One region of the Paenibacillus sp. NPDC058174 genome, then DNA from elsewhere that is predicted to be linked to it. Evidence: riboswitches for the same ligand, from Rfam matches in the RefSeq annotation. Region 1 holds a riboswitch; the other holds the start of a gene.

Region 1 (15,527 bases):
CGCTGGGCTGTTAGGCTGGCAAGAGCTTGAGAAACCAGCTGAGCTGCAGAAACGCGGCGGTGTATGGTTTCAATGCGGTCCGCATCAGGTGCATATCGGCGTGCAGCCGGAATTCATACCTGCGAGGAAGGCGCATCCAGCGTTCGGTGTAAAAGGTATTGCAGCCCTGCAGAGCTGGCTGCGGGCACACGGTGTTGAGACCATTGCGGACGACAGCAGGCAGGGTGAAGGGGCGGAACGTTTTTACGCCCATGATCCCTTCGGCAATAGGTTGGAATTTATCGAATGGGAGCGTGAAGCGAATGGGAAGCAGCAATAGCAAAGAGAGATTTTCGAATCGGGTAGAAAATTACGTGAAGTATCGTCCGGGTTATCCGGTTGAAGCGCTCGACTATCTGTACTCTGATGTGGGTCTCAAGGCCAACTCGAGAATCGCTGATCTTGGAGCCGGCACGGGGATCTTCTCCAAGCTGCTGCTGGAGCGCGGCAGCGAGGTGATTGCGGTAGAGCCTAACCAAGCGATGCGGGAAGCAGCCGACAAGGAGCTAGGTGAGCTGCCGAACTACCGCTCCGTTCCTGCCGCTGCGGAGACGACGGGCTTGCCGGAGCATTCGGTTGATTTTATCGTATGCGCGCAATCCTTCCATTGGTTTGACCGGCCGGCAGCCCAAGCCGAGTTTCGCCGCATATTGAAGCCTGGCGGCAAAGCAGTACTGATATGGAATTCCCGGCTTACGAGCGGCACGCCATTCCTGGAAGGCTATGAGGAGCTGCTGCGGCTCTACAGCACCGACTATAAGCAAATGACCCACAAGAACATTTCAGCGGATCAGCTGCGAGCGTTCTTCCGTGAGAACGGTATGCGTGAAGCGGCATTTACGAACGGCCAGTTGCTGGACCGCGAGGAGCTGCTCGGCAGAGCACTTTCTTCCTCCTACGTTCCGGCAAAGGGAGAGCCTAACCATGACCGTCTGAAGGAGGAGCTGGGACAGCTCTTCGAACGTACGAATGTGAACGGCCGGGTGAGCTTCGACTACCAAACCGAGATTTTCTGGGGAGACGTGTAGTACAGCGATCTCGACCGTGACTTCAACAAGCTAACAATAGAACAACAAAGCCGCAAGTCGTACTGTCCAGAGGACACACGGCTTGCGGCTTTGTTAGTGAGACCTTCCGACGCGCTTCACAGGATGAAGCCGCGTAAGCGGGCTCTATTGTTCGTCAGCATATTTCTCAGAAGTAGTCGCATCCATAACACGACGAGCGGTTACATAACGAGACTCATAATAGGAGTCACTAAGTTTACTAATTGTAACGCCTCTGCTGGACGAAGAGTGGGCAAACTTTCCATCGCCGACATAGATGCCGACATGAGAAATGCTTTTGCCATTCGTATTGAAGAATACGAGATCGCCAGCATTCAGGTCGCTCTTCGCAACCTTTTTACCCATTTGTGCTTGAGAACCGGAAGTGCGAGCAAGCTCAATTCCCATTTTCTCAAATACATAGGATGTGAATCCTGAGCAATCAAAGCCTTTCGTGGACGTGCCGCCCATCAGATATGGCGTACCGATAACATCATCGATAATGCCGTCCATTTTGGAATCCGCGAATACGCTGCCTGCTTGAAAAGCGAGCAGTAACAGGAGTCCAGCTAGCATTGCAGTAACCTTTTTCAAAACGGTAAAGCCCCTTCCGATGCCGACGAGGTTAGCTGTGGGGTTCGGTTGAAGGATCCCTATGATTTCTCAGGCGTCCGTGCTTACCCGGCGCGGCCGGTGCAGACGTCGAAATCAATTCACCCAGAGTGGTTCCCCCGTTTCCAGTACAAGGAATTAGGCAAGCTTTTTATGTACTTGGGAAATATTCGTTTTTTTTCGCAAATCTCCTCCTCCAACTGGCAAATTCTAATAATTCTCATGTAACCTTTTGCCAAAAACACGCGTTTTCATTAATTTCATTGACTGATTATGTGCTTTTATGGGGTACGACGATTAAAAAATCAATAACTATTTACATTTACTATGTGTGAAGAAGAGAGAATATGTGGAGCAATCGAAGAGAGTGCTCTCATGTAAGTGGGTACAAGCACAGAACGCGGCGGGAAATCGGAGTTGCCAAAGCCAGTAATGGCAAGGGAAGGACAAGCATAGACGGCATTCGACAGAGATAAAAGTGAAGCTTCAATTCTAATACTTCTAATTTTTATAATAGAGCAGTCAGACAGGCGTTGACAAGCTGCCAAAAGCCCAAAAAAGCGCCGGGGACTACCCCGACGCTTGCATATTTGCTGTCTATTCGATGTTATCCTTGCGTCCTCGACTGCAAACAATCGTATTGTGCGCAAATGGTCCATACTTTCATCATCGTCCGAATGAGATGATAGCCTTGATGAAGAATTAACGCAAACAAGCCGGCCCAGATTAAGGAAACGCTAGTGACGCAAAGCGCGATGCCGATGCCAATCGCCCACATGAGCAGCGAGACCCCGGTATAGGGAGCGATATGGCGCAACGCGTGCCAGAGGGAATTGAACACCCCGCTGCCGGAAGCGGCTCCGAGCTGCATCGAGAGAAACAGCAGATGGAGCAGCGCGCTCCACAGCAGCCATGCAGCGGCTCCTGGCAATACAGTTTGCAGCAGGCTGCCCATCGTGCCGCTTTTCAGCAGCGCTTGGAGCCAGGCCGGCAGAAGCCACCATGCCGGTGCCAAGGCAAGAAGCGTCTTGATCCAATAGAGCAGCATAACCGGCTTCCAGGTGCTGCGGATGCCTTCAATGAATTTCGTGCCGCTCTCGTCGGTTGCGTGGTGCAGAGAGTAGAACAACCCGGCATTGAACAGCGGCGTAAGCAGCATGCGGGCCAGGAATAACCCGCCAAGCATCCATAAATAAGGATGAATAAGGTCGGTTTTCATCAATTGGAACTGTGCTTCGCTAAAAAAGAGCCGGACTGCCGAAGGGGGCAGTGCATCGCCGGGAAAACGCCGCAGAAGCGGCGTAACGACCGAATCGACGAACCGGTAAAGGAAGAAGCCCCATAACAGCTGGTACAGAAACAATAGAATGATAATATTCATGTGTTTGACTGTCAGCCGCCAGCCTTGTTTCATATGCATTTTCAAGGAATATCCCTCCTACCAGCTCAGCGTTCCGAGCAGCCCTTCGATTAATTTGGCAATGCTGAGATTCCAGCGCGTGCGCTTCGTCTCCGGCAGCTCGGCAAGCATGAAGTTGTTGATATGCTTGTTGTCGAGCACGTTGCGGTACTCCGAATCGACGGCTGCCCAAGCGAGCGGAGAGTCATGGACGACTTTGTACTGGATATGCGAATCCTGTGCATCCCATTCTTTGGTCATGCTCGTACCGTCCTTGAACTGCATGACAATCGGAACTGAACCGATATTGCCGCCGTTCTTCTTCACCAGCACCGAGGATTCGAACATCGGCTTCCCGTCCTGCTCGACCGGACGAACCTGCACAGCTTCGATGGAAAAGTCGGCCATTTGATTGTGGTACACAAATTGATTGAAGTAATCATGCCATTTCTGCTTCGTCACTTGCTCAACGACCCGTTGGAAGTCGCCGCTGGAAGGATGCTTGAACTTATACTTCTGGAAGTAGGTCCGCATGACTTTCTGCATCATACGGGTGCCGATCTGGTTCTCGATGCCGGCCAGTACTAGCTTGGCCCGCATATAGACGTTCTCTGCGTAGTGATTATGACTGTCGTACGCCCATGAAGGCTGCTTGAGCGGTGCCGGATTCGTCATGTAGCTGGCTTCAAGCGGCAAATTCGGTATGACGCCATACTCGCTCTCCATCACCTTGTCTTCGGCGTAGGAGGTAAAGCCTTCGTCAAGCCATGCTTCCTCGAACTCGTTGGAGGCGACCATGCCGTACCAATATTGATGGCCAATCTCGTGAACGACGGTCCTCTCCAGGCTGTAGCCGGGATTGTCGTTCTCTGCGGCGAATGCGGTAACGAGTGTCGGATACTCCATGCCTCCAGCTCCGTTGGCGCCCTTCGGAGGTACGATGAGCGATAAGGTCGAGTACGGATAATCTCCGTACCATTGCGCATACTTGGTCAGCGCTGACTTGGCCGCATGCATATACCGGTCTTTGAACGCTTCATGCGCCGGATCGAGGTACAGCTTAATGCGCACGCCGGGGATTCCGGTACCGGAGAGCGTGTCCTCTACATAGACAAAGTCGGGAGAAGCAGCCCAGGCGAAGTCATGGACATCATCGGCGTAAAACTGGTACACATGCTCGCCTTTTCCGTTGCTGACCGGCGCTTTGGTCTGGAATCCGGTTCCGGCCACCGTATAAGACTCCGGTACTTGAATGTTGACGGAATAGATGCCGAAATCGCTGTAAAATTCCGAGTTGCCGTGGTATTGATGGATGTTCCATCCTTCGGAGGTTCGGCCGCGCATACCAGCCGTCTCATAGACAGCCAGCTTCGGGAACCACTGTCCGGCCATGACGAATGAGCCGGAGTAGCCCATTCGCGCGAACACTTCAGGCAGCTTGACTTCAAAGCTCATGGAGAGCGTTACCGACTTGCCCGGTGCGACCGGGACGGGCAGCTTAAGCTTGGCCAGTGTAAAATCGTCGGTGTTGCCGTCATCAGGCTGGACATAATGAAGACGCGGCAGCAGGCTTTCGCCCTCCATCGTCTCCAGAGCATTCAGCTTCATGTAGCCCTGGCTGGCCGAGGTTGCCTTGTCCTCCCGGAGCTTGCCCTTCGATTCCTTCATAAACGTTGTCTTGTCATTAAGGAAAGCGTTCGGGTACAGGTGAAAATAGAGCTCGGACACCGTTTTTTTGCCCGGATTGGTCCAAGTCACCGTCTGTTCGCCGTATAAGGAGCGTGCGTCGTTCTGCAGCGCGACGTTGATGTGGTACTCGACGACTCTCTTGCTAAGCGCCTGCGGCTTGGCTTCGGGAGCATCAGGCGCGGCAGGAGCGGCAGGAACAGCGGCAGCAGGCTTGGCCGATGTCGGAACAGATTGCGGCACAGCTTTGGCGGCAGGGGCGAGCGCGTACGTATATTGGGATTGCCAAGCGTGGCCGAAGCCCTGCTGGATCGACAGGCCGAGCAGGACGGCGGTGAGCGTGAATAGCAATAAACGTTTGACATGGCGTGGAGTCATTGAACGTTTCCCTCCCGTTGACAAGCATCTACAGCATGTATATGTTGGCTTTTCACGGATTATTAGCTAAAATGTAATTATTGTACGGGGAAGGTGGAAAAGCCATGACTGAACAGCAAGGACAGCCGGAACAACAACCGGAGAAGAAGGAAAAGAAATCATTGTCGCTCAACGTAGTGAGCAACAAACCACATAGAGGCTTTGGCGCGGGCACAATCGATTTGAGCCAAGTATCATGCGTTATTATTGACGAGGGTGTCGCTTATATCGATGACGGAGCGATGCATGCCAAGAGCAAGGTAGAGAAGGGCATCAAATTCAGCCCGGACAAAGCCAACACGCCAAACGGCAGAACATGCTGGGTTGTATGGGTGGCGGTGGAACGCGACGACGAAGGCACGAAATATGCCGGCGTTACCGCCTGTGAGATGCTGATTGACAAGGAGGCACGCCGCGGGTGGAAGATCCTCCCTGACCACGTCAACAAGCTGGATGCTGCGCTGAAACGCAAGATCAAGCTGGAAGAGCTTGGTGCAGAGGAGAAGGCAGCGCTGCGCAAGCTGCTCACCGAGCATAACGAAGAGTGGTGGAACCACTCCTCTGATGAGCTCAAGCAGGCGCTCGCTCCTGAGAGCCTGTAATGAAGCTTGTCGTCTTCGGAGCCAGCGGCGGGATCGGACGGAAAGTCATTCGCCAAGCGCTCGATGCGGGGCATCAGGTGACTGCTTACGTTCGTGAACCGAAGCGGCTTGTTATCGGTCATCATCCCGGATTAACCGTCGTGACGGGCGATGCGCTCCATCTCGGTTACGTAAAGCGGGAGATCGCCGGACAGGACGCCGTTATTTGTTGTGTCGGCAGCCAAGGGCTTGGCGAGACGACGCTCATGTCCGATGTGATGTACAACATTATTGAAGGCATGAAGGAGCATGGCGTCGCGAAGGTCGCTTATGTCGCTTCAGCTGGTATTCATGGCGAGCTGAAGGGCTTGAGCGGTTATGTAGTGAACCGTGTGCTTCGGCATGTGCTGGCGGATCATCTTCACTCATATGAGCTGCTGCTTGAAAGCGGCCTGGAGTGGACGGTGGCGCGTCCCATGCAGCTGACGGATGAGCCGTTGACAGGCATTTACCGTCAGACGGACAGCGGTGTGCCAAGAGGCGGCAAATCGATATCGCGTGCCGATGTCGCACATTTTCTGCTGACTTCGGTGGCGTCTGATGCCAATGCGGGCAAATCCATTGGACTAGCCTATTGATGGAATAAAGAACCGGGTGACGGGATTACTTAACGGCGTTTATGCTGAAGTAATCTCGCAACCCGGTCTTTTTTTTGTACACTTGAAAAAAAGTTTTGGATAAAGTGCAGGGTTTGGAGCATTTCCCTGCGTCTATAGTATTCGGGAAGGGAGGAGAGCGAGATTCAGGACGAGGCATGGATCAAAGCCGTACAAAACGGCGGGCCTGCGGCGTTTCAATCCTTAGTACATACGTATGGTCCATACTTATATCGAACAGTGTATGCAATCGTTCGTTCGCCGCATGATGCGGAGGATGTGACGCAGGAAGTGCTGATGCTCATCTATCGCTCCCTCCCGGAATGCCGAATGAATGGCTTCAAAACATGGATGACCCGCATTGCAGTCAACCGCGCGATCGATTGGAATCGCAGCAAAGCACGCAAGCCGGAACAGCCGCTAGAGGACTTGGACGGGCAAAAGGCGAATTTGCTGGCAGCGAACACAGGAATTGCCGCGGAGGAAGCTGCTATTGAGCGAGAAGGAAGGCGGCAGGTAAGAGAGCAGGTTCAGCAATTGCCGGACAATTATCGTGAGGTTGTAACGGCTTATTATATGGAGAACAAATCGTACGAGGAGATTGCTGCCGATACGGGGCTGGAACGAAAAAGCGTTGAATCAAGGCTTTACCGGGCGAGGAATTGGATTAAGCGGAACTGGCGGAAGGAGGACTTCGAATGAGCGGGACAGGCAATGATCCGGGCGAATTGGAGAATAAAAGGCAGGCTGAGCAGCCTAAGCTGCAGCAGCAAAGGCATCAGCAACAGGAATGGCATGCAGACAGCACGACGATGCATCTCTATGTCGGCGACGTGCTGCCCGAAACGGAGCGTGAGCAGGTAGAAGCCCATATGGCGCAGTGCGACGTTTGTCTGGAGCTGCTCATGACAGCGGTAGAGGCTGCGCAAACGGTCACGGCTGCAAACGGCGCAGATGTATCGGATATGCCGGATATGGATCAAATGGGGCGGAAATTAAGCCGTCTGTTGTTCCCTCCGCGTATCGTTCAGGAAAAGCCCTACCGGCGCCGTACGTGGCTCCAGCATCCGGCCGTTCATTTCGGGGCTGCGGCCGCTATTACGCTGCTGCTGCTTGGTACGGGTACGTTTAACGGTGTAGCGGAGCGCATGATGGCGATGGATGAGCATACGAGGGTCATGCTGGAGGCCGGGCAGGAACCGGTTATTGTCCCGATTGCAGAGGAAGAACGGGAAGACGGCTCCTGGTCGGACCGGATGGTAGATCAAACGTTGGGCTGGCTGAAGGGGATTGAGAAAAGCCGGTTTAAATAAATTTTGGTTGTACGAAAAGGAGATGATTAAGCAATGCAAGGAAATAAAAGCCCATTGACGGCTTTCTTCTTATCTTTCTTCCCGGGCTTTGGACATGCCTATCTGGGAAGGTTTGTCCGGTTCGTTTTATATGGAGGCAGTTTTTTCGGTTTGCTGGGTATTATTTTTCTTCTGGGCATAAACGGCTCTTTGAATGGTGAAGCGGTCATTCTGGTGTTCATCGCCGCTGCGAGTTGGATCATCAATATGATCGATATGATTGTCTCTCTGCTCAATGGAGCGGGACAGCAGCGGCCGGCATCTCCCTATGGCATTGATCCGGGTATGGGCCCAGGTTGGGAGGCTAGTCAATACGCTTACGAGCAGAAGCGGGAAAAAACGCAAACGATCCTGCTTTCCTTCGTACCGGGCGTTGGTCATATGGCGATGGGGATGCTGCAGAGAGGCTTAGCGTTTCTGGTTGCTTTTGCAGGTTTGTTAGCGATCACGATTTTTATCAGTATTGTTACGAATACGGGTAGCTTCCTCGTTTTTCTGCTGGCGCTGCCAGTCATTTGGATTTATACGCTGTTCGATGCGGTGCAGCAGCTGCAGCGCAAGCATCGCGGCGAGACGATCGATGACAGGCCTTTCTTCGAGGAATTGGAGGAGCATATCGGCTCCGGCCGGAAAAATAAAGTGCTGGCAGCGACGCTGGCGCTGTTTCCCGGCGCAGGCCACTTGTACTTGGGGCTGCAAAAGCGCGGCCTGCAAATTATGGGCGGTTTTCTGATCTCGATCTTCTTAATGGACTCCTTGCGGCTGTCGATCTTCCTCTTCCTGATGCCGCTGTTCTGGTTTTTCGCTTTCTTTGATGCGCTGCAGCAGATGTCGCGCTATGAGCGCGACCAATTGAAGGATCAGGCGGTAGTCGCACAACTGGCTCCTTATCAGAAGTGGATTGGCCTTGCCTTGCTCGTGCTGGGCGCCTACTATTTGTTCGATCAAGTCATGGGTACGTATATCTCCCAAACCTGGCCATCGGTCTACCGGGAGTTTATGAAGCTCAAGTATAACCTGCCGACGGCGCTCGTTGCATTTGTGATGATTGCAGCAGGACTGCGGCTGGTGTTTGGCGGAAGCTTCAGAGCTGGCTCAGGCAATACTCCCTCTGAAGCACCTCCCCGTCTTCCGGAATGGGATAAGGAGGAGCGTCCATGAAGGCCTGGCGTGTAGGCTCCTTATCTATGGGAGTGACACTGCTGCTTCTAGGAGCAGCGGTTGCTGTCTCCATCTGGAATGGAGCAGATTCTGTTAATTTGCTGCTTTGGGTTGCGCCGCTTGTCTTTATATTGCTGGGCGTAGAGCTGCTGCTGTACCTTTGGCTGGCAGGCACGGAGCGGACGGTCATGCGTTATGATTGGATGAGCGTGTTTTTTGTAGCGGTTCTTGGAGTTGGAGCCGTTGCAATGGTATCGTTGACCTCGTCGGGCCTGCTGGGGGAGTTTCGCCAGTCTCTGCAAATTACGGAGCGGACTGCCGTCGTCAAGACAGAGGCTGTTAAGGTGCCGGACACAGTGAAGAAAATCGTCGTTCAATCCTTCGAGCAGGTGCAGTTAGATAAAGCTGAGGTTGCCGATGTGCGGCTATTAGGTCAGGTGCAATATTGGGCGGTAGAGCCGATGAAGCATCCGGAGTCAATTATTAGTACTGATATGGTCGGAAGCACGATGTATGTGATGATTGGAAGCTTTCAACAGAAGAACAGGGGCATCGTATCGGAGTCGTATCATCCCAAGCTCACGCTCATTTTGCCACAGGGTATTGAAGTGGAGGAGCGGGGGCTCTAATCTAAACGAAGAGAGAGTCGAACGGCAGTCACTGCCATCGGCTCTCTCTTTTTCGTGTGCATATGGTGTATTACTTCGCGACCGTCTCCGGTTCTGGATAAGTGACACCCTGCGTGTCGACCGTTACTTTTTTCATCGCCATCGGGCTAAGCGGACGATCGTTTTCGCCGGTTTTTTGCGCTACGATTGCATCAACCGTCTCCATGCCTTCCAGCACTTGTCCAAAAGCGGCGTACTCGCCGTCAAGGGAAGGGTAGTCGACCGCCATAATGAAAAACTGGGAGCCAGCGGAGTTCGGCATATTCGAACGAGCCATCGAGATGACGCCGCGTGTATGCTTCAAGTCGTTCTGGAAGCCGTTCGATGTAAATTCGCCTTTAATGCCATAATCAGGGCCGCCCATGCCAGTGCCTTCCGGATCACCGCCCTGAATCATAAAGCCTGGGATAACGCGGTGGAAGATTAGGCCGTCATAAAAGCCTTTCTGTACGAGCGAGATGAAGTTGTTCACCGTATTAGGCGCTACTTTAGGAAACAGCTCGACCGTAATTTTGTCACCGCTGTCCATTTCGATCGTTACAATCGGATTTTTCGCGTCATCCGTTGATGTGGTGGCTGTTGGTGCCGGTGCTTTTGTTTCTTCTGGTGCTTGCGCACCTTGTCCTTCGTTTTGCGGAGTCTTGCTGCCCCCGCCGCAGCCTGCCGTTACCAGCAGAACCAGCGCTGTAACCAAAGCAAAAGTTAATTTCATGTAGTTCCGTTTCATTCGTTAATAGGCCTCCTGACCGCAATAGGTTGTCCATTAAATATCATAGCATATGGGAAGGGAAATGGAGAAATCGTCTAGTCCTTGCATAGCGCAAAAAAAACCGGCTGCCCATCTCAACGATGATTCGAGAGAGGGCTTCCGGTTTTTTAATACTCATATTAGCCAACTACGTTGTAAGCCATGATCCAGATGGAGCCGGCTACGACCGTAAGGAGAATGACTAAGCCGAATATGAGCGCGATCATATTGAAGCGCGGTTTCTTCTCATCACGGATATGCATGAAGAAGAACAGCTGAACTACAAATTGCAGCGCCGCCATGATCAGGATGAAGATGATCGTCGCTGTCTTGCTCATCAGATCGTTCAGAACAATGACGAGCGGCAGTATTGTAAGAATAATCGAGAGCACGAAGCCGATGACGTAGGACTTCATCGAGCCGTGCGCATTCGCATCACCATGTGCGTTGTGATCGTGGTTGCTCACCCTACATCACCCCCATCAGGTAGACAACCGTAAGGACGAAGATCCATACGACGTCAAGAAAGTGCCAATACAAGCTGATAATGTTTACTTTACGCTGCGTGACCGGCGTAATGCCGCGTCTTGCCAGCTGAATCATCAAGCCAACCATCCAGATCAAGCCGACCGATACGTGAAGTCCGTGTGTGCCGACTAGCGTAAAGAAAGCGGACCAATAAGCGCTAGTGCCGATCGTTACGCCCTCATGTACCAGCTCGATGAACTCGTAAACTTCGAGGAAAATAAACGATGCACCCAGCAGTGCAGTTACAGCCAGCCAGCCGATAAGGCCCTTCTTGTTCCCCCTGTGCATCTGGAGAACGGCGATACCGCTGGTAAAGCTGCTCGTAAGCAAGATGAATGTCTCGGCGATAACGCCAGGCATCTTGAACATTTCATCCGGCGTTGGTCCGCCGTCCGTGCTCAAGCGGAGCACGGCAAAGGTGGCGAACAGGGTGCCGAATAGAATAACGTCGGTTATGAGAAACAGCCAGAAGCCGAATACTTTGATTGATTCATGATCGTGATGATCATGGCCGTCATGACCGTGGCCATGGTCCTTGTCATGCGAAGATGTTGCCGTGTGTGCCATTTAGTTAGCCCCCTTTAACGCAGCTGCTTCTGTCCGTTCGATCTCATCGACAGGGATATAGTAGTCGGTGTCGTAGCTGAACGAACGAGCGATCATGCAGATGGCTACGCCGAGTAGTCCTGGTACAATCATCCAAGTCCAGCCCCATACGAAGCCAAAGCCCGCGATAAAGAAGAAGACTGACATGATGAACGGAATCGCCGAGTTTTTCGGCATGTGGATCGGTTCCAGCGGTGCAAGCGGTTTTGGTTTGCCGCCATTCGCCAAACGCTGTTTCTCCTCCCACCATTCGTCCTGGCTCGTAACAACCGGTACGCGTGCGAAGTTGTACATTGGAGCAGGCGATGGAATCGACCATTCCAGTGTGCGGCCATCCCAAGCGTCCCCGCTTTTCTCTTTCTTGAAGAACTTGATGCTGTGCGCAATTTGCCATACTTGAAACAGGAAGGCAAGACCCATAATGAAACCGCCGATAGTCGATACGACGTTAAGCGGCTGCCAGCCCATGTCGAAGTTGTATTCGTTGAAACGGCGCGTCATGCCCATCAGGCCTAGCGCGTATTGCGGCATGAAGCAGACATAGAAACCGATATTCCACAGCCAGAACACCCATTTGCCAATACCGTCATGCAGCTTGAAGCCGAACATTTTCGGCCACCAGTAGTACAGGCCTGCGAAGTAACCGAATACGACGCCGCCGATCAGCACTTGGTGGAAGTGGGCAATCAGGAAGTAGCTGTTATGGAACTGGAAGTCAGCTGGTGCAACGGAGAGCATAACGCCCGTCATCCCGCCGACGATAAAGCATGGGATAAAGGCGATCGTCCACAGCATCGGCTGCGAGAACGTAATCCGCCCCCGGAACATCGTGAACAGCCAGTTGAATATTTTTACCCCTGTCGGTATTGCAATCAGCATCGTCGTCACAGCGAAGAACGCATTGACGTTAGCGCCGGAGCCCATTGTGAAGAAGTGGTGGGCCCATGTGAAGAACGAGAAGAAGCTGATCGACATAAGCGCGAATACCATTGATTTGTAGCCGAACAGTCTTTTCTTCGAGAAGGTCGACACGATCTCGGAGAATATACCGAAGGCCGGCAATATAACGATATAGACCTCGGGGTGACCCCACATCCATATCAAGTTAATATACATCATCGGGTTGCCCCCGCCGTCAAGCGTGAAGAAGTGCGCCCCGAGATAGCGGTCAATGAAGAGCAGGAACAAAGTAACGGTCAGAATCGGGAATGCGAACATGATCGTTACGGAAGACGACAGAACCGACCAAGTGAACATCGGCATTTGCATCAGCTTCATGCCAGGTGCACGCATTTTCAGAATCGTCACGACAAAGTTGATGCCGGACGCCAGAGAGCCGATACCGGAAATCTGAATACCCCAGATGTAGAAATCCTGGCCTACGCCCGGACTGCCCGAGAGCTCCGAGAGCGGCGGATAAGCCAGCCAGCCCGCATCCGGCGAACCGCCGATTACGAACGATACGTTGAACAGCATGGCGCCAAAGAAGAACAGCCAGAAGCTCAAAGAGTTCAAGAACGGGTATGCAACGTCGCGCGCGCCGATCTGGAGCGGTACGACGATATTGAATAAACCGAACATAAGAGGCATCGCCATAAACAAGATCATGATGACGCCGTGCGTAGTAAAGATGGCGTTATAGTGATCCGCGTGTAGGAATTCCAGATTCGGCAGCGCAAGCTGCGTCCGGATCAGCAGGGCGTCAACGCCCCCGCGGAACAGCATCAGAATGGAGGCGATGATGTACATAATGCCGATCTTCTTATGATCGACAGTCGTCAGCCATTCTGTCCATAGCCAGCGCCATTTTTTGAAATAAGTAAGGACGAACACGACAGCGACCGAAGCAAGTGCAATCGAGACTTGTGCGCCGAGAATCAGCGGATCGCCTGTGACGAAAAAGTCATTTAGCATAAAGTCGATAAAATTCTGAAACATGTGGCCTCTCCTTTCATTATATCTTAGTGTCCCGCATGCTCACTGGATGCTGTCTCCACAGCTCCGTGATCTGCGCTTTCGTGATGCTGATGCTCAGTTGCTTTCGCATCATCTTTCGAAGCTTCGGCTTCCGTGCTGCCGCCGCCGTGATGGTGCCCGGTGCCGCCTTTGCCGATGTATTGCTTCACTACACGGTCGAACAGTCCTTCAGGGAAGGAAGAGAAGAATTGCTGATTGGAGGCTCCTTTTTCAGTCAGCTTCTTGAAGCCGTCTTCTGTCAGAGCCGGATAATTGCTTTTTACTTCTTTTACCCACGCATCATATTCTTCATCCGAAGTCGCTTTGACATCAAAGGTCATTTTGGCAAACAGCTCGCCAGTAAAGTTAGCGCCAGAGCCGTAATACAAGCCCGGTTCATCCGCTTGCAGATGCAGCGTCATCGCCATGCCGGACATGGCATAGATTTGTCCGCCCAGCTGTGGAATCCAGAACGAGTTCATCGCTTGGTCAGCCGTTACTTTGAATTGGATCGGACGATCTTGCGGAATTTGAATGTAGTTTACAGTGGAAATGCCTTCTTCCGGATACGTGAACAGCCATTTCCAATCCAGTGACGTCGCTTCGATAACCAGCGGCGCCTTATCGGAGACAAGCGGCTTGGAAGGCTCCAGTTCGTACGTATATTTCACCGTAATGACGCCCAGGATGGCGATGATGATAATTGGAATACCCCACCAGATCGTTTCCAGCTTCGTGCTGTGCTCCCAATTTGGCTGGTAGGCAGCTTTACTGTCTTTCCGGTCGCGATAGCGCCATATGATGAAGGCAGTCAGCAGCAGTACCGGAACGAGTACGATCGCGCAAAGAATGACGGACAGGTAAATCAAGTCTTTCTGTGATTCGCCGATCGGTCCTTTCGGATCCAGCACGATCATTTGCTCGCTGCAGCCCGTCAACAGAACGGCCATCAGCATGATGAGCGCAAAGGTCAAAAGACGAATTTTCGGTTTCAAGTTCATTCAACTCCTCAGGTTTACTCTTGGTTTTAACATTACCAGAACTCCGTTGGAATAACTGCTGCCTTAACAATTACGTCAACAATTCGTCTTTTTTCTGTAATAGAAAGTTCACGAGTTCGACACCGCTCGTTCATAGCTATTTCACAAAAGGAAAAACCGTCCTTTTTTATGCTGGAAAATGGGGGTTTCAGCCATTTGGGGGACGTCTTCGGGCTGCAATGTCAAGAGCCGCTCGTTCATCTGCTTGTCCACTAATGGCGCCTTCCATAAAAAACAAAACGGCCCCCGTTGTTGGACGGGAGCCGAGCTGCAATGAAACGTTATTCTGGCGGCGACTGTTGTTCCTTCTCGGCTAGAGCAGCACTCATTCTCGCATGCACGAGTCCGATCGCCGTACCGATTACAAAGATGAACACGCTGCCTACGAGGAAGCCGATGCCAAGCATCAGCAAAACGTTCTCTTCACTGAAATGGCCGAGCTTTATGAGACACAACAGAACGCCAATCGACAATGCGGTCCATGCGAAGGCGGTCATCAACGAGACCAGACGCTTCACGGCTGCCAGAGAAGATGGTTGGATGCTGCTTACTGTTGCTGTTTTGGTTGTCATAATCAACACTCCCATTAACTTGTAAGTGCTTTCTTATATACACTATAACATATTATATGAACGATGTTCAAAGAAAATTCATATTTTGATCATAGTTCCGCCATATTTGGGCAAAGGCCAGTTTCAATATTTGTAAAAAACGAAAAAAAGCGGCTGCCCCGTCAATAGGGAGCAGCCGCTTTCCAGGAATGAGAAGCGTTAGCTGAGTGTGCCAAGCGAGGCAGGCGTGAACGGTACGAGCTCGTCGAAACGTCCTTCACGAACTTTGGCTGCCCAAGCTGGATCGACGAGCAAAGCACGGCCGACGGCAACAAGATCGAATTGTCCTTGCTCCAGCCGATCGGTCAGCTCGTCAATATCTTTCGTTCCTGCATCATTGCCCATGAAGGCACTAATAAAGTCATTGTCGAGACCGACGGAGCCGACTGTGATTGTAGGTTTGCCGGTCAGTTTTTTCACC
Region 2 (15,527 bases), on a different contig from region 1:
GCAATCGGCAATTGTTCGACGGGAACATCGGGATTATCCGTCTTCCATTGTGAAATAGAAGCTTTCGTCCGGTCCAGCAGAGCCGGATTCGATGGCGCGTAGTTGTTCGAGCCTGAACCAGCCGCATTATAATCAATGCTTGAGACTCTGCCTTGAAAATATTTCGGATCCTTAAACGGCTGGCCGATTAAGGCAGATCCGACAATTTGCCCGTTTCCATCCCTCACCAGACTGCCGCCAGCCTCCTCAGGAAAGAGCAGCTGGGCTGCTCCTGTACTGACAAGCGGATAAATCATTCCGCATAATACGATAAATACGAGGCTTGACCGCAAAGCCTGCCACATGATAGAACCGCCAGACTTTGATTCATTATTAGCAGCTGCTGGCAATGCATCGGTACGCATATAACAATCATCCTTTCTATTTTTACGTTACACCCAGATATGCACGACAAGGTCAATCAGTTTAATGCCGATAAATGGCGCGATCATACCGCCCAGTCCGTAGATGAGCAAATTGCGGCCCAGTAGGCGGGAGCCGCTCATCGGCTTATAGGCGACACCTTTCATCGCCAACGGAATCAGAAGCGGTATAATGATTGCGTTGAAAATCAACGCCGACAATATAGCCGAATACGGCGAGCCCAGCTTCATCACGTTCAACGCGTTCATTTGCGGAATAACAATCATGAACATCGCCGGAATGATTGCGAAGTATTTCGCAATATCGTTAGCGATGCTAAAGGTCGTCAATGCGCCTCGCGTCATCAGCAGTTGTTTGCCGATGGCGACCACCTCAATGATCTTGGACGGATCGGAATCCAGATCCACCATATTGGCCGCCTCTTTAGCAGCAGCCGTGCCGCTGTTCATGGCAATGCCAACATCTGCCTGAGCCAGCGCCGGCGCATCATTCGTGCCGTCGCCGGTCATCGCAACCAGCTTGCCCTCCGCTTGCTCCCTGCGGATCACCTTGATTTTATCCTCCGGCGTACTTTCAGCAATAAAGCCGTCTACCCCGGCTTCCCGGGCGATAGTCGCAGCCGTAAGCGGATTGTCACCGGTACACATAATCGTCTTGATCCCCATGCGCCGCAGTTGTTCGAATCTGTCCCTCATTCCGGGCTTGACGGTATCCTTCAAATAAATAAGCCCAACGATCTCTTTATCTACAGCAACAGCGAGCGGTGTACCTCCGGCTGATGCGATGGCTTCGACTTTTCGGGATAAATCTTCGGGAACCGTTCCGCCTTGCGACAGCACCCAGCCGCGCACGGCATCCACTGCGCCTTTGCGCACCTGCCGCCCGTCCGGCAAGTCGATGCCGCTCATCCTTGTCTCCGCCCGGAACGGAATAAACTCGCCTTTCTCCGCCCCAAGCGTATCGAATGAAAACCCGTTGCGTTTCATATAGTCGAGTACAGAACGTCCCTCCGGCGTTTCGTCCTTCCATGAGCTAATAGCGGCCCATTGGAACAGCTCCTCGCTGTTCACCTGACTGCCTGCCGTCACGAACTCGCTGGCCATCCGATTGCCGAAGGTGATCGTTCCTGTCTTATCCAAAATCATTGTATTGATATCGCCGGCTGTTTCCACCGCTTTCCCCGACATGGCCAGTACATTGTACTGCGCGACCCGGTCCATTCCGGCTATTCCGATTGCTGACAACAGGCCGCCAATCGTTGTCGGAATGAGACAGACGAGCAACGCAATCAGCACCGGCACTTCAAGCTCGATGCCGACGAAGCTGGCAATCGGCTCCAGCGTAACGACGACGATTAGAAAAATAAGCGTCAGGCTGGTCAGGAGCGTGCCAAGCGCAATTTCATTTGGCGTTTTTTGCCGTTTGGCTCCTTCCACCAGCAAAATCATCCGATCGATAAACGATTCCCCAGGCTCGCTGATCACTCTGATTTTGATCCAGTCGCTAACAACCCGCGTCCCTCCCGTTACCGAACTGAAATCGCCGCCCGCCTCTTTAATAACGGGTGCCGATTCGCCTGTAATCGCTGATTCATCCACGGAAGCGGTGCCCTCGACCACTTCCCCGTCGCAAGGAATCATCTCGCCTTGCGACGCGATGACCAAGTCGCCCCTGTGCAGCTCCGTGGATTTTATGACGTGAATGCCGCTGCCCTCGGCCAGCTTATTTGCCATCACTTGCTGCTTCGTCTTCTTGAGGGAGTCAGCTTGCGCTTTACCCCGGCCTTCCGCCAAAGCTTCCGCAAAATTCGCAAATAAAACGGTAAACAGCAAAATTAAAAATACGGTCAAATTAAAGCCTATACGATCTCTGGAATGGAAGTAGTCCGGAAATACTGTCATTAGCAAGACGATAACGGTGCAAATCTCTACGACGAACATGACCGGATTTTTCAGCATCGTAACCGGATTGAGTTTAAGCAAGCTTTCCTTCAAAGCACGCTGAACGGCATCTGCCGTCAGTAATCGTTTCTGTCGGTTATTCGTCATCATTGTATCCACCTCATCCGTTAACGGATTGTTAAATACTCGGCAATGGGTCCAAGTGCGACCGCCGGCATAAAAGTTAAAGCGCCAATTAACAATACCGTGCCGACCAGCAAGCCTGTGAACAAGGCATTGTCGGTCCGAAATGTCCCAAGCGTATCCGGTACAGGCTTCTTGCGCAGCAGTGATCCCGCCACAGCCAGCATCGCGATAATCGAAATATAGCGGCCAAGCAGCATGACCAGCCCCGTACTTATATTCCAGAACGTTGTATTATCGCTAAGGCCTTCGAAGCCTGAGCCGTTGTTTGCCGCCGAAGATGCGTATTCATACAGCACCTGGCTAATTCCATGAAAGCCCGGATTCGTAATGCCTGCCTGGCCGGCGCCAGTCATTAGAGCAAGCGCCGTCGGAGCCAATATGACGAAAGGATGGGCCAGTATGGCGACGGCAATCAGCTTCACTTCTCTGGGCTCGATTTTCCTCCCCAAAAACTCCGGTGTCCGTCCCACCATCAAGCCGCATAGGAAAACCGCAAGAATGGCGTACATCAGCATATTGATTAACCCCACGCCCTTGCCGCCAAAAATGACATTGAGCATCATTTCCGCCATCGGAACGAGGCCTCCAATTGGCGTCAGCGTATCATGCATGTTGTTGACCGATCCGGTCGTTGCGGCTGTTGTTACAGCTGTAAACAAGGCCGACCCTGCAATGCCAAACCGGACCTCCTTGCCTTCCATACTGCCCTGAGACGCATCGATGCCAAGACTGTTAAAGATGGGATTGCCGGCTTTCTCTGCGGTGTAGACTGTCGTTAAACAAATGAGAAACAGCACCATCATCGCCGAGAAAATGACCCAGCCTTGCTTTTTGCTCCTGGCAAATCGGCCAAACGTATAAGGCAGCGCGGCCGGCAATGCCCACATGGACAAAATCTCGATCACGTTAGTCAGCGGATTCGGATTCTCGAACGGATGCGCCGAGTTGACGCCGAAAAACCCGCCGCCATTTGTACCCAAATGCTTGATTGATTCCAGCGAGGCGACCGGCCCGATCGCGATCTGCTGAGACGCTCCCTCCAGCGTCTTAACGGTCAGCGTCGGCTCAAGCGTCTGCGGAACTTGCAGCGCAACCAGCACCAGCGTAATAACGAAGGATGCCGGCAGCAAAATACGCGTATGCGCTTTGACGAAATCCTCGAAAAAATGTCCGATCGTTCTGCCTCTGCTCGTTAATCCGCGAATGAACGCAATCGCGACTGAAAAGCCGGTTGCCGCCGATGTAAACATCATCATCATGATGACAGCCATTTGCGAAAAGTAAGAAAGCGCGCTTTCGCCGCTGTAATGCTGCAGATTCGTATTGGTTATAAAACTGATTACCGTATTAAATGTTAACGTGGGCTCCATTCCGTCCATCCCGTTAGGATTAAACGGAAGCAGCCGCTGAAGCCGCAGCAGCAAGTAGCCTGCCGCCGTCAGAGCCGCGTTGGTCACGATAAAACTGAACGCATACTTTTTCCAGCTCATGCCGTCCCGGTTTTTCAGCCCGATCAGCTTATAAAGCAGCCGTTCAAACGGCCCAAACAGCTTATCCGTCCAATTGGCTTCATTCGAAAATACGTGATATACATAAGTGCCTAGCGGTTTGACTAATGCGATAAGAATCACGACCACGACCGCTATTTGAACAATTTCCATCGATATGGCCTCCTAGGCTAAAACTTCTCGGGATTCAACAAAGCATAAACAAGGTACAGGAACATCAGCAGAGTAACAATGGCAATAAGAATCACCTTCCCTCTCCTCCTTTGCCGTCGACCGTTCCAGCGCACCAAGCCAGAAAACCTGCCAGCATAGCGAACACGCCCAGCAGCAGTACAACCATATAGAAATCCATCATGAATATAGCCTCCTGTCCTATAAGTCTGGCGCTTGTTCCGCAAAAGAAAGCAAAAAACCGACCTCTTCCCCTTGCGTGTAAACAATCCCATCCGCTCCAAGCGCTTTATAGATCGCCTTCGGATGCCAGTGAGTCGTAATTACGCAAATATGGGCACTGGCCCAATGGGACCTGCAATATCTTAAATAGCGGCAGCTTAGCGGAAGACTGCTTTCGAAAATATATACTTTTGCAATCGGCAGCTCCGGGATACTCCACGCTCTGGCGGTTGTTCGAACCCTCAGAACCTTGACTAGAGATGTATCTACGACCTCCGTTATACGTTTTGCCTCCAGCTTGCTGTTGGTCAACACGATGAAAGGAAGCTGACGGTAGAGCAGCTGACGAATAAAATTAACGCTAATTTCGTTAAAACCGGCTACCGCGATCGTTTCCATTTTCTAAAAATGCCTCCTGTTTATGAAATCGCAAGGAAAAAAGGCAACAAAAAAGAAGCCGGCAGGGAGCAGAGGTGCTCACCCGCGGCTTCTTAAGAACATCGCTTGGACAGCGCAAACGGCATACATCCTTCCGCCTTCATTAGGCGCTAAAGGGTATGCTGGATTTACGCGGCCAACAAGCCATGACAAAGTCATCGCGTTGATTGTCGCCTCTCTCAACTATAAGCTTACGAGGTTAGCTGTCGGATTCGGGCAGTGAGAGTTGCCCTACATCAGCCGAAGTCCATGGCTTTCGGTCGATGATTCACCCCTGCAACGCCGTCCTCCGACTCTCACATCGGATCGCAGCGCCGCGATAAACGGGAAATTCCAGAATACTGGAGTTATCCCGCTGTGGTTCCCCCGCTTCCCGTTGCAATGAACGGGAACTCAGCAAGTGCAGCATTGGAAACAAATTACGTAACCATGAATCGAATCATACTCCCAGCCAATATTTGTGTAAAGCGATAGCGGGTGCAAATAGGTTGAAAATTCGAGGGAAAAGGATAGGTTATAACGCTTACATAATGTTACTTCTTGAAAATAATCGATTTATCTCGTTCTTTCTCTCCTTTTCAAAAACTAGACGCTAGGGATAACATAGTGGCTCCCGTCACTGATCAACCTGCTTTTAATTGCATGCGATTACGGAAGCCATAATGAGAATTTCAAAGAAAGAAGCGTATTTTACGAGGATAATGGCAGGTATATTGGCAATTTGCCGAAAAGAAGGGCAATATCGCCCGTCTGTTATTTTACAACGTGACGATTCCGGTTTAATATGAACGCCATGCCAGAACATGGCTCATACATCTATCGCTGAATTCTGATCGGACAGAAACGGGGGAACCAACGCTTGCGTTCATCGTCATAAGATGCGATGATCGTAGGGCACGGGGTGAATCGGACGAAAGCGCAATGCGCACGTCTGTAGGGAAGCTCTCTATCCCGAATCCGTCAGCTAACTCCGTAAGCGAAATCAAGGAGAGAATTGCAAAATGATAACTGTAGTATACAAAGGAACGGAACCGCTGCCCGACATTCAGCAGCTGCCGTCAACATTAAAAGTGCTTCACATCGAGTTGTTTATCATCCCGGCTGAATCCGGTTATCGCGCCTATATGCGCTTATCAACTAATATCGGCATCGGGTGGGGCGAGCTATTCATTCAGCAGAAGGAGCAGCCTGCGGACTGGAACGCTTGGTGCTCTTCTGCACCTCACTATATGGGCTGGGTCAACCTGCATACCGCTGCAGGCTCTCCCCGTTCGGAGAACGTCAGAAATCCCGAGCTGCGCAGTCTCTTCGATGACGCTGTACGCCAAGTATGCCGCGGCCAGTCCCATCCTGAATCACATCAGCCTTCACAGGCCGGATATGCCGAGCTATTCCGTCAATCGGTCTTTTATTTGTCCTTATACTAGCTGTCCCCCTAGTCTGGATCATAGATGAAGCCGCCTCACGAAAATGCGAGGCGGCTTCATCTGTAAATGATGCGATTCTATTTAGCTGATGCCTTTGCTTCAATAAAGTAATAAAATCCGGTCGTCTTAATCCCCCGAGCCTCCGCATGCTTATCGAACTGCGTCTGAATAGCTTTGAAGCATGTTTCCCTTACATATTGCGAGAAACTGTCGCTTTGACCAAAACATAACAACGCCAAAATATCCTCAGCCGCAGGCAGCCATACCAGCTCCTTCAACACCGTCATTCGGATGTCAGTAAGTCCGCTAACCGCCAGCCGCTCTTGAATGCGATCCAGCGTAGGCGTACCTGGTGCAGGTCCGGCGAATAAGCCGGGAAACACCTCCCCCAATTCACCGCCTTCTCCATTACCGTCGCCCGGATGGAGCATAATTAGCGAGCCTCCAGGCCGGACAACCCGATTCCCTTCCTCATACCAGCTTGTTGGTCCCTTCTTTGTGTAAGCAACGTCGAAATAATGATCAGGAAACGGAAGCCCCTGCTTGGTTGAGCCTACTACATACCGGACATTAGCGCTTCGATACCGTTCGTTGGCTGTCCGAATAAAGCCTTCTGTCATATCGTAACCGGTGACCTCCACCGCTTGCTCCGACCAGCGGTTCGTGTACTCACCATGCCCGCAGCCGACATCAAGTACTCTGCCATGTACGGCAGAAGCGAGTTTTTCAGTCAAGACCGTCTCCGCCGCCTGCCCCTCCACATTCGCCGTCCATGGGTATTCATACTTTCCAGTCCTTACTGCCAACTGTTTACACCAGGGCATGCTTTGCCCGCTTACAAAATCAGGATGAACCGATAAATCGGGAAACATAGACTTCCTCCTCTATTGGATATCAATCTCGTAAAGATGCAGAGCTACTATTATACAGGTAAAATTTTCCCATTTGTATGGATTTTGAAATAAAATAAAAGAAAACGAACGATTTTCAGAAAAATGGCCAAATAGAGTAAATAGCGATAAAGGAGGGAGTTATTTGTGGCGGTTACAACGATATCTGAGCTTGTCGGCTTGGCGCTGAACGGACAGGAGGAAGCCTTCGAACAGCTTTATAACGAAACGGTCAACGAAGTGTACCGCACTTTATACTATTTGAGCGGCAGCCATACCGATGCCGAGGATATTGCGCAAAATGTATATTTGGAGCTTTATCGAAATTTGGACAAATACGATCATTCCCGCAGCTTGCAGGGCTGGCTGTATGGCATTACGATTCGTCAGCTTCACGCCCATAGGAGGAGAAGATGGAAGGAATACCGGAAGGAGCAAAAGCAGCGAGAGCAGCATACAACACCGCTTGCAGCTTACAATGATGTCTCTGTTGGCGAAGCGCAAGATGATTCCGTCATGGATGAATTGCACAATCTTCCCGTGAAGCTGAAGGAAGTGCTTGTGCTTCGTTACATCAACGACTTGTCGCAGCAGGAAATTGCCGATGCGCTGGCTATTCCGGTCGGGACGGTCAAGTCCAGATTAAATCAGGCGCTTGTGCAAATGAGAAAAAAATTGGAGGGGAAATCGATATGAATCATTTCGAAAATGTTGGCGAGGAAGCTTGGATCAATCGGATGAAATCGAAGGCGGAAACTATACTGCCTCCAGCTCAATTGAAGCGTAAAATTATGGAGCAAATCGAAATGCGCAACGGCAACGGCGAGGTCCTGGCATCCGTACGCGTCGACACCTTCCAGCCCGATGATCCGATGGATGCCATCATCCAGCAATTGAAGCCAGGTATGGGAAAAGCGATTTATATCGCTGCTCAGGGCGATCGTACCGTCAGCCAGCAAACAAACTATGCAGCTGTCCTCTGGCCTCATAGCTTGGAGCAGCTGTTCGAGGAGGCTGCACCATGGAATCCTCCACTGCCAGTCGAAGCTGAAATTCGCCGCATTGAAGTCTATTACGGCTTCGATGATGTAACGGAAGAAGAAATTGAAGAAATGATAGCCGAAAGTGAGCAGCAAAGTAAGCCCGTCGTCGTTCGCGATCTTCGTCCAAATAAGAATATAGTCGGGGCAAGACTGCTGTATGATCAAGCGGACAGAAACTTTGAATGCCGCTTGTTCGGAACGACAAAAAGCCGGATCCATGTGCCCGATATGGAACAGCAAACGATCGAGCGTTTGCTCATCCATGGCCAGGAGGCCGTTTACTTGCAAAACGACGAGGTGCGGCAGCTAATCTGGGCAATGGAAGTTCCCCAGACTTCAAGAGCTGTGCAATATGAACTGCGGGCTGAACATAGCGATCGCGAATGGCTGCTTCACATCGCCAACACGATTCCATTTGCCTAACGGAACTATTAATAAATCATGCTATCCGCTTGCTGCGGCACCATTTGAGTAAACAAAATGTAAAAGTGCATGTTGTTTTCGCTCAAAAGCTCCAAAACAGCATTCAAAATGCAAAAGTGCAGTTGAAATCGCTCCATTTCACCTAATCGGGGCTTTTTGGGCCAATCAAACTGCACTTTTACATTTTGATGCTTAAAATCTCCGAAAACACGGCCTCCAACCTGCACTTTTACATTTTGATTCGTTGCAACCGGCATCAACCTCGAAATTGTTCCTATGACGGCCAGTTGCATACCCTGGGATGAGCGGAGTGTTTTGAGCTCGGGATGACTTTTCGCAGATTCTATCCATTACTCAGCGCAATGCGATGAGGACAATGGAATCAAGAACGGCAGCTCGAGCCAAAACGCGCAGCGATTCCCGCACAGCCAACTCACACGGTTCCTTGACCGTCTGTGCTTACCTGGAATGAGCGGAGCGTTTTGAGCTCGGGATGACTTTTCGCAGATTCAATTCATCACTCAGCGCATTGCGATGAGGACAATGGAATCAAGAACGGCAGCTCGAGCCAAAACGCACAGTGATTCCCGCACAGCCAACTCACACGGTTCCTTGACGGTCGGCTACATACCCTAGGATGCGCGAAGCGTTTTGAGCTCGGGATGACTTTTCGCAGCTTCAATCCATCACTCAGCGCAATGCGGTGAGGACTATGGAATCAAGAACGGCAGCTCGAGCCAAAACGCACAGCAATTCCCCGCACAGCCCCACATTATCCCTCGCTCTCAGCCGGCTTAATCAAGCTCAGCGCAGTGTCTATGGCACTCGCAACGAATGAACGATCCGGCCGGGATTTCAAAAAAACCGTAAGCCCGATCAACTGAATGATCAGCGACTGAGCGGTCTGCTTGGCGTTTACAGTCTCATCCAGCTCCCCTGATCGTATGCCGCGCTCAATCGTCTCCTGAAAAATAACGGACAAGTACATCTGGTGCTCCCGCGTCAAAATTTCGAACTTCTCATCATGGGGCGAAAGCTCGACCATCGTATTGATGCAGAAGCATCCCCTGCTCGGAGCTTGCTCATAAGCTTCATCCGCCAAGCTTTCAAAAAACGTGCGAAACGCTGCCCTTACCGACGTATGCTTCTGAAGACTAGCCCGAATGGATGCAGCATGATTTTGCGTATATTTGCGAAATGCCATTTCGAACAGCTGTTTTTTATCTCCAAATGCGGAATATAAGCTCGGCCGTTGAATGCCCATACTGGAAGTCAGGTCAGTAAGGGAAGTTGCCTCATAGCCCTTCTCCCAAAACTGCTGCATTGCGGCAGTCAGCGCCTTCTCCTCGTCAAATTCCCGTGGACGTACCATTCCCATCCCTCTTTTCATACTGAAAGGTATATATAAATACTACGAATAAGCACGTTCATTGTCAAACAGTTGACATGAGATCATTATGCGCTATATATTTATCGAATAGTTGTTATGTACCAATCAGTATAAAAATAGGAGGTTTTCCTTAGCATGCTCGAAAAACCCGCGCAATCAAGTGCCGAACCGGTGTCTGCTGTATCCGGATTCACTGCCTTTTTATTCGCTGTAGCTGCCGGCTTGTCCGTAGCTAGTATTTATTATGCACAGCCATTGCTGGACACGATGTCGAACGAGTTCAGCCTTGCGCCTTCATCCATGGGTATCGTAATCACCGCTACGCAAATCTGCTATGCGCTAGGTTTGCTGCTGCTTGTTCCGCTAGGCGACAAGCTGGATCGGCGCAAGCTGATCTCCGGGCAAATGCTCTTGTCCGTTGCGGCTCTGCTCGCCGTCGGTCTCGCGCCCAACGCAGCCTTCTTATTTGCTGGCGTCGCAGCCGTCGGTCTGCTTGCGGTTGTCACGCAGACGCTCGTTGCGTTTGCTGCCAGCTTAGCTTCTCCCGTTGAACGCGGACGTGTAGTTGGAATTGTGACAAGCGGCATCGTCATCGGGATATTGCTTGCCAGAACATTTGCCGGCACCTTGACAGACCTAGCAGGCTGGCGTGCCGTCTATCTCGTATCCGCATTGCTTACACTTATTATGGCAGTGACTCTGTTCCGGATATTGCCCAATAGCGAGCAAGTACGTCAACAGGAAGCATTGCCTTATTGGCGGCTTATCCATTCGGTGCTGCTGCTATTCGTGCAAGAAAAGGTGCTGCGCATCCGCGCTGCATTGGCCTTCTTTATTTTCAGTGCGTTCAGCATTTTATGGACTTCTCTTGTGCTTCCGCTGAGCAGTCCGCCGCTTTCACTCTCCCATACGGCAATCGGCGCGTTTGGTCTGGCCGGGGCGGCAGGCGCACTTGCAGCTGCGCGAGCCGGACGCCTTGCAGACAGCGGGCATGGCCAGTGGACAACCGGAGTTGCACTAAGTCTGCTGCTCGTTTCCTGGCTGCCGATCAGTTTCGCCGTTCAATCACTTTTCGCACTTGTGGCAGGCATAATCTTGCTCGATCTTGCCGTTCAAGCCGTCCACGTTACGAATCAAAGCATGATTCTGTCCATTCGGCCGGAAGCACGCAGCAGGCTGACTGCAGGTTATATGATTTTCTATTCGATAGGCAGCGCGACAGGCTCCATCGCTTCGACCCTTGTATACGGAAGTTTCGGATGGCACGGCGTTTGCTGGCTTGGCGCAGCTGTCAGCGGCATGGCTCTTCTATTCTGGGGCGTTACTCTTCGCCATACGAGCGGCAGAAAGATATAAACTATACAATAGAGGGGTTTCGTCTAGAATGTAGAAATGATTACTAAAAATTGGAGGTGTCTTTTATGCCAGATCGCTATAAAACCAACATTCATGCCGTTCAATCTCTGAAAGACTACAAATTCAGCGGATTGGATGCTTCTCTGGTCGGCGCCGTTAAATCAGCAGCAGACTATTATCGCATCGATGTTTCTACCGCATGGCTGTATGGCATAACAGGCAACGCTTTTCTGCATATTTTGGACGAAAACTTGAAAGAACCAAACGGCGGTGAGGTAGAACCTGATGTTTTTCGGCTAGTACGAAATATTGGAATCGATATTCAAGGTCTTCATCAATATGCCAACGGTGAGCATTTGCTGCAGCTTCAGAAGGAGATGTGGGAAAAGGCGAAACTCGCCATCCATGCCGGAAAGCCTGTCTTCGCCAAAAATCTGGACATTAACAATCAGACTTCCCTCATTACCGCTTATGATGAAGCCGGCTACTATACCGATTCGTGGCATACCGGAGAAAAGCTCGCAGAAAACGTCATCCCATGGACTGATCTGGGTTTTGGCCGCTGCACCTGCATAAATTGTGTCCAATCCCGGGATAAAGCAGAAATCTCTCCCCTTCCTGTAGACAGACTGATTTCTTTGCACTGGGCAACGTCTGCTCCGGCTGCCGATCCCTATATTGCATTCAAGGAAACGTTGGCGTACGCCATCCGCTTAAATAATGAGGAGCAATACACCACGGCCGGGAAAACATACACCGTTGGCCATAAGGCTTATCAGAAATGGCTGGCCTCCTTGAAAGCAGGCGAAGTGGACGCCTATTACTTCAGCTTGTTCATAGAAGTATTAGGGGAAGCCAGACGTTATGCAGTGCAATTTCTGACTGAAGCGCAAGAAAAGCTTCCGGCATTAGATCCCTCATTGCTCGATGACAGCATCGCCATCTACAACCAAATTGCTGCGAATTATTCGATACTAGAGACTATGTATCCTTACTCTGAGCCTCCCGTACGCGAACTGAAGGAAAAAGAGCGTTGCATCGAGCTCATTAGCGGTATTATGCACCTTGAGAAAAAAGCGTTGGACACGCTCAAAAAGCTTTATGCGCACATGATCTAACAAGTGCTTGCTCGCATAAATTCATTTCACAAAAAAGCCGGGCTGGCGCCCTTAAAGGGACACCAGCCCGGCTTCATCATCCATTAGACGTGCTGTGCGCTATTCAACTGCTTGAACATTTCATCACGTTCCGCGCGGGAACCTTGTGAGGTAAGCTTGGACCAGCCATACGTAATCTCTTCTTCGCCTTGCGCGAGGCTTTCCATAACGGCATCTGCAAACTCGTCGAGCGGCACGCCCGCGGTGTTGGCTCCAGGTATCCCCAAATCGGTATTCGTATGCGGAGGACAAATCTCAATGACTTGAACGCCATACGGAGCCAGCTGATGCCGAAGCGTCAGCGTGAATGAATGAAGCGCCGCTTTAGTGGCACTATAAACAGGAGCAGACGCGATAGGCACATGGGACAAACCGGAAGTAACATTCAGGATGACCGATTGCTCATTGTTTTTCAAATGTGGCGTAAATAGAGCGGCCAGATGAATCGGCGCCGCCAGATTTGTTGTCAGCTCAACCTCTGTATCCTTCCAAGGCTCCCCTCCATCGACAGTTATAAACCGCATAACACCGGCGTTATTAAGCAGAACATTAACATCAGGATGCTCCAGTGTAATCTGTTCGAACAGTGCAATGCGCTCTTCTTCCTTGGACACATCGAACCGATACGTATAAAGCTCTGGATAAAGCGTCTTAGCCTCCGCCAGCTTGTCCTCTCTTCGTCCGACGATGATTACTTTATTGCCAGCCTTTATCCATCTCGAGGCAAGCGCCAGGCCAATGCCGCTCGCGCCTCCTGTTATGAGAATCGTGTTGGAATCCTGTTTCATATCCATTCTCCTTCTTGTGTAATTGATTTATACGGCGTCTTCACATAAGCTATTGTATAGCTGAAAAAACGCATCAAGAAGGTGTCTGGTTATACTGGTATTACGACTCCTACCTTCTTCCGCTCATGAACAGGAGGATTGGAATTTGGCCAAAAATGAAATAAACCGATATAGCGAATTAGCCCATTTTCTCCGCAATCGCAGAGAACGTTTAACACCTAAGCAAGCCGGGCTTCCCGAGGCCGGCCGCAGGCGAACACCCGGCTTGCGGCGCGGAGAGGTTGCCATGCTTGCCGGAGTCAGCTTGGAGTGGTACACCTATCTGGAGCAGGGCCGTTCGATTCATGTGTCAACAGAAGTGCTTGAAGGATTGGCGATTGCCCTTCAATTAGACGCGGCGGAGCGCAAGCATATGTTCCTGCTTGCACACCGGCAGCCTCCGCCCGAACAATCACGGGCGCAAAGTAAAGTGAGTGCGGTATTACAGCGGTTTCTGGATTCGCAGGGATTGAGTCCTGCATGTGCCATGGATGCCAGAATGAATATCGTGGCTTGGAATGAGGCCAGCTGCATACTGAATGGCGATCTAAACAAGATGTCTGAACAACAGCGGAATTTGCTATGGTATACCTTTACAAACGACGACTTCCGCAAATTAAAGGGAACGGAATGGGAAGAGCATGCTCGCCGGACCGTCGCCCAATTCCGTGCTGATTATGCCCGTTACGGCGACGATCCTTGGTGGGGCGAGCAGGTCAGAGACTTGTCCGGGATCAGCGAGGAATTTCGGGCTTACTGGGAACAGCATGACGTCTTGGACTATACCCAGGCACATAAAATTATGCAGCATCCGGTTGTTGGCGAGCTGGCATTCGACTATATTTCGTTCCAGCCGCAGGACAAGCCGGATTTGAAAATTTCCATTCACATTCCGCTAGATGACGGGGTAACGAAGGAAAAAATCCGAAAGTTTCTGGAAGAAAGAAACTGATATCCCGTGCTAAGCCCGCTTCGTTTCCTGCTGCGGGTTTGGCACAAGCCGCACATCCTTCGTAAACCATAAGCGATAGCTGATTTGGCTTAACAATATTGCCGTTAATGCTGCGGATGATGCGAGTACAAACATAATCAGCATCTGATAACGGACCGCTTCGATCGGATCGGCTCCGGCCACGATCATGCCTGTCATCATTCCGGGCAGTTGAACGAGTCCGACCGTTTTCATTCCGTCAATCGTCGGAATCATGCTGGAGCGGACAGACCGTTTGACGGCTCCCTGAATCGCTTGCCGGGCTGTTGCCCCAAGCGCCAGCAGCGTCTCGACCTCGCCGCGCGACGATTCAAGCTCGCGTTTCATCTGATTCAAGTAGATGCCGGCTACAATCATCGAGCTTCCGATAACGATACCGCTCACCGGAATGATATATTGAGGCGTAGGCTCTATAATGGAGAATCCGAGCAGCAGCGCCATCGTCAGCCCTTCCGTACAAGCCAGCGTTATCGCAATTCGAAGGCGAATGCCACGGATCTCCCTGGCTCGCGACCCTGCATTCCATGACGCGACGCCAATCATACACACTAATATAAGAATGATAAACAACGGATTCTGCGTATCGAATATGAAATGCAGTACATAGCCGATAAAAAGAAGCTGCAGCGCGGAGCGGACCGTTCCGATAAGGATGTCCTTCTCCAAGCCAAGCTTTTTCCAGATGGACAAAAAAGCAGTAATGGCGACAAAAACAAGCGTACTCGCCAGAGCTAAATTACTCATCCCCATTCGCCTCTCTTTCAAGAGGCTTTTGAATAAAGCGCCGTGCCTGCTCGGTAGATGGTCCTTGAAAAAAAGCTTTCGTATCTCCACGTTCCAACAGCTTTCCCTCGCTCATGAACCAAATCTGATCGCTGACTGACCGGCTTTGCTCCATATCATGCGTAATCCAGGCCATCGCAGTTCCTTCACGCTCTGCCAATCGGTTAAGCATCTGCTCCACTGCTTCTTTACTAGTTGGATCTAAGGAAGAAGTTGTCTCATCCAGTAAAAGCATTGAGGGGCGCAGCAGCAAGGATCGGACTAGCGCAGTCCGCTGCTTCTCTCCTCCAGACAGCTCAGCGGCAGGCTTTGTCCAAGCTAAATGTCCAAGCTCCGCCTCGGCCATATAGCGGCGGGCTAGCTGTTCGTCAAACGGCGTGCCATGCAGCAT

The links. A riboswitch is a leader RNA that binds a small molecule or an ion and turns the genes downstream of it on or off. The one in region 1 is predicted to bind cyclic di-AMP.
Region 2: linked by a shared signal. The riboswitch ahead of ACFVVF_RS10970 (hypothetical protein) and the one ahead of ACFVVF_RS26960 (C40 family peptidase) in region 1 are both predicted to bind cyclic di-AMP.

What each region holds. Positions count from the first base shown of each region.
Region 1 is NZ_JBHVUY010000010.1:69,563-85,089, forward strand. Features, by position in the region: gene ACFVVF_RS26950 (VOC family protein) at 1-319, shown strand, start outside; gene ACFVVF_RS26955 (class I SAM-dependent methyltransferase) at 303-1,067, shown strand; gene ACFVVF_RS26960 (C40 family peptidase) at 1,212-1,679, opposite strand; cyclic di-AMP (ydaO/yuaA leader) riboswitch at 1,685-1,852, opposite strand; gene ACFVVF_RS26965 (hypothetical protein) at 2,305-3,117, opposite strand; gene ACFVVF_RS26970 (M1 family metallopeptidase) at 3,136-5,160, opposite strand; gene ACFVVF_RS26975 (YwhD family protein) at 5,265-5,801, shown strand; gene ACFVVF_RS26980 (NAD(P)-dependent oxidoreductase) at 5,801-6,418, shown strand; gene ACFVVF_RS26985 (sigma-70 family RNA polymerase sigma factor) at 6,677-7,138, shown strand; gene ACFVVF_RS26990 (zf-HC2 domain-containing protein) at 7,135-7,749, shown strand; gene ACFVVF_RS26995 (hypothetical protein) at 7,783-8,949, shown strand; gene ACFVVF_RS27000 (hypothetical protein) at 8,946-9,578, shown strand; gene ACFVVF_RS27005 (peptidylprolyl isomerase) at 9,649-10,344, opposite strand; gene cyoD (cytochrome o ubiquinol oxidase subunit IV) at 10,506-10,781, opposite strand; gene cyoC (cytochrome o ubiquinol oxidase subunit III) at 10,834-11,460, opposite strand; gene ACFVVF_RS27020 (cbb3-type cytochrome c oxidase subunit I) at 11,461-13,437, opposite strand; gene cyoA (ubiquinol oxidase subunit II) at 13,461-14,456, opposite strand; gene ACFVVF_RS27030 (hypothetical protein) at 14,777-15,067, opposite strand; gene ACFVVF_RS27035 (NADH:flavin oxidoreductase) at 15,266-15,527, opposite strand, start outside.
Region 2 is NZ_JBHVUY010000001.1:2,464,773-2,480,299, forward strand. Features, by position in the region: gene kdpC (potassium-transporting ATPase subunit KdpC) at 1-404, opposite strand, end outside; gene kdpB (potassium-transporting ATPase subunit KdpB) at 432-2,471, opposite strand; gene kdpA (potassium-transporting ATPase subunit KdpA) at 2,492-4,171, opposite strand; gene kdpF (K(+)-transporting ATPase subunit F) at 4,189-4,305, opposite strand; gene ACFVVF_RS10965 (hypothetical protein) at 4,391-4,810, opposite strand; cyclic di-AMP (ydaO/yuaA leader) riboswitch at 5,023-5,258, opposite strand; cyclic di-AMP (ydaO/yuaA leader) riboswitch at 5,660-5,843, shown strand; gene ACFVVF_RS10970 (hypothetical protein) at 5,851-6,276, shown strand; gene ACFVVF_RS10975 (class I SAM-dependent methyltransferase) at 6,354-7,148, opposite strand; gene ACFVVF_RS10980 (RNA polymerase sigma factor) at 7,314-7,862, shown strand; gene ACFVVF_RS10985 (hypothetical protein) at 7,859-8,632, shown strand; gene ACFVVF_RS10990 (hypothetical protein) at 8,641-8,889, opposite strand; gene ACFVVF_RS10995 (TetR/AcrR family transcriptional regulator) at 9,405-10,004, opposite strand; gene ACFVVF_RS11000 (MFS transporter) at 10,158-11,378, shown strand; gene ACFVVF_RS11005 (hypothetical protein) at 11,444-12,496, shown strand; gene ACFVVF_RS11010 (SDR family oxidoreductase) at 12,580-13,323, opposite strand; gene ACFVVF_RS11015 (helix-turn-helix transcriptional regulator) at 13,469-14,314, shown strand; gene ACFVVF_RS11020 (ABC transporter permease) at 14,324-15,097, opposite strand; gene ACFVVF_RS11025 (ABC transporter ATP-binding protein) at 15,090-15,527, opposite strand, start outside.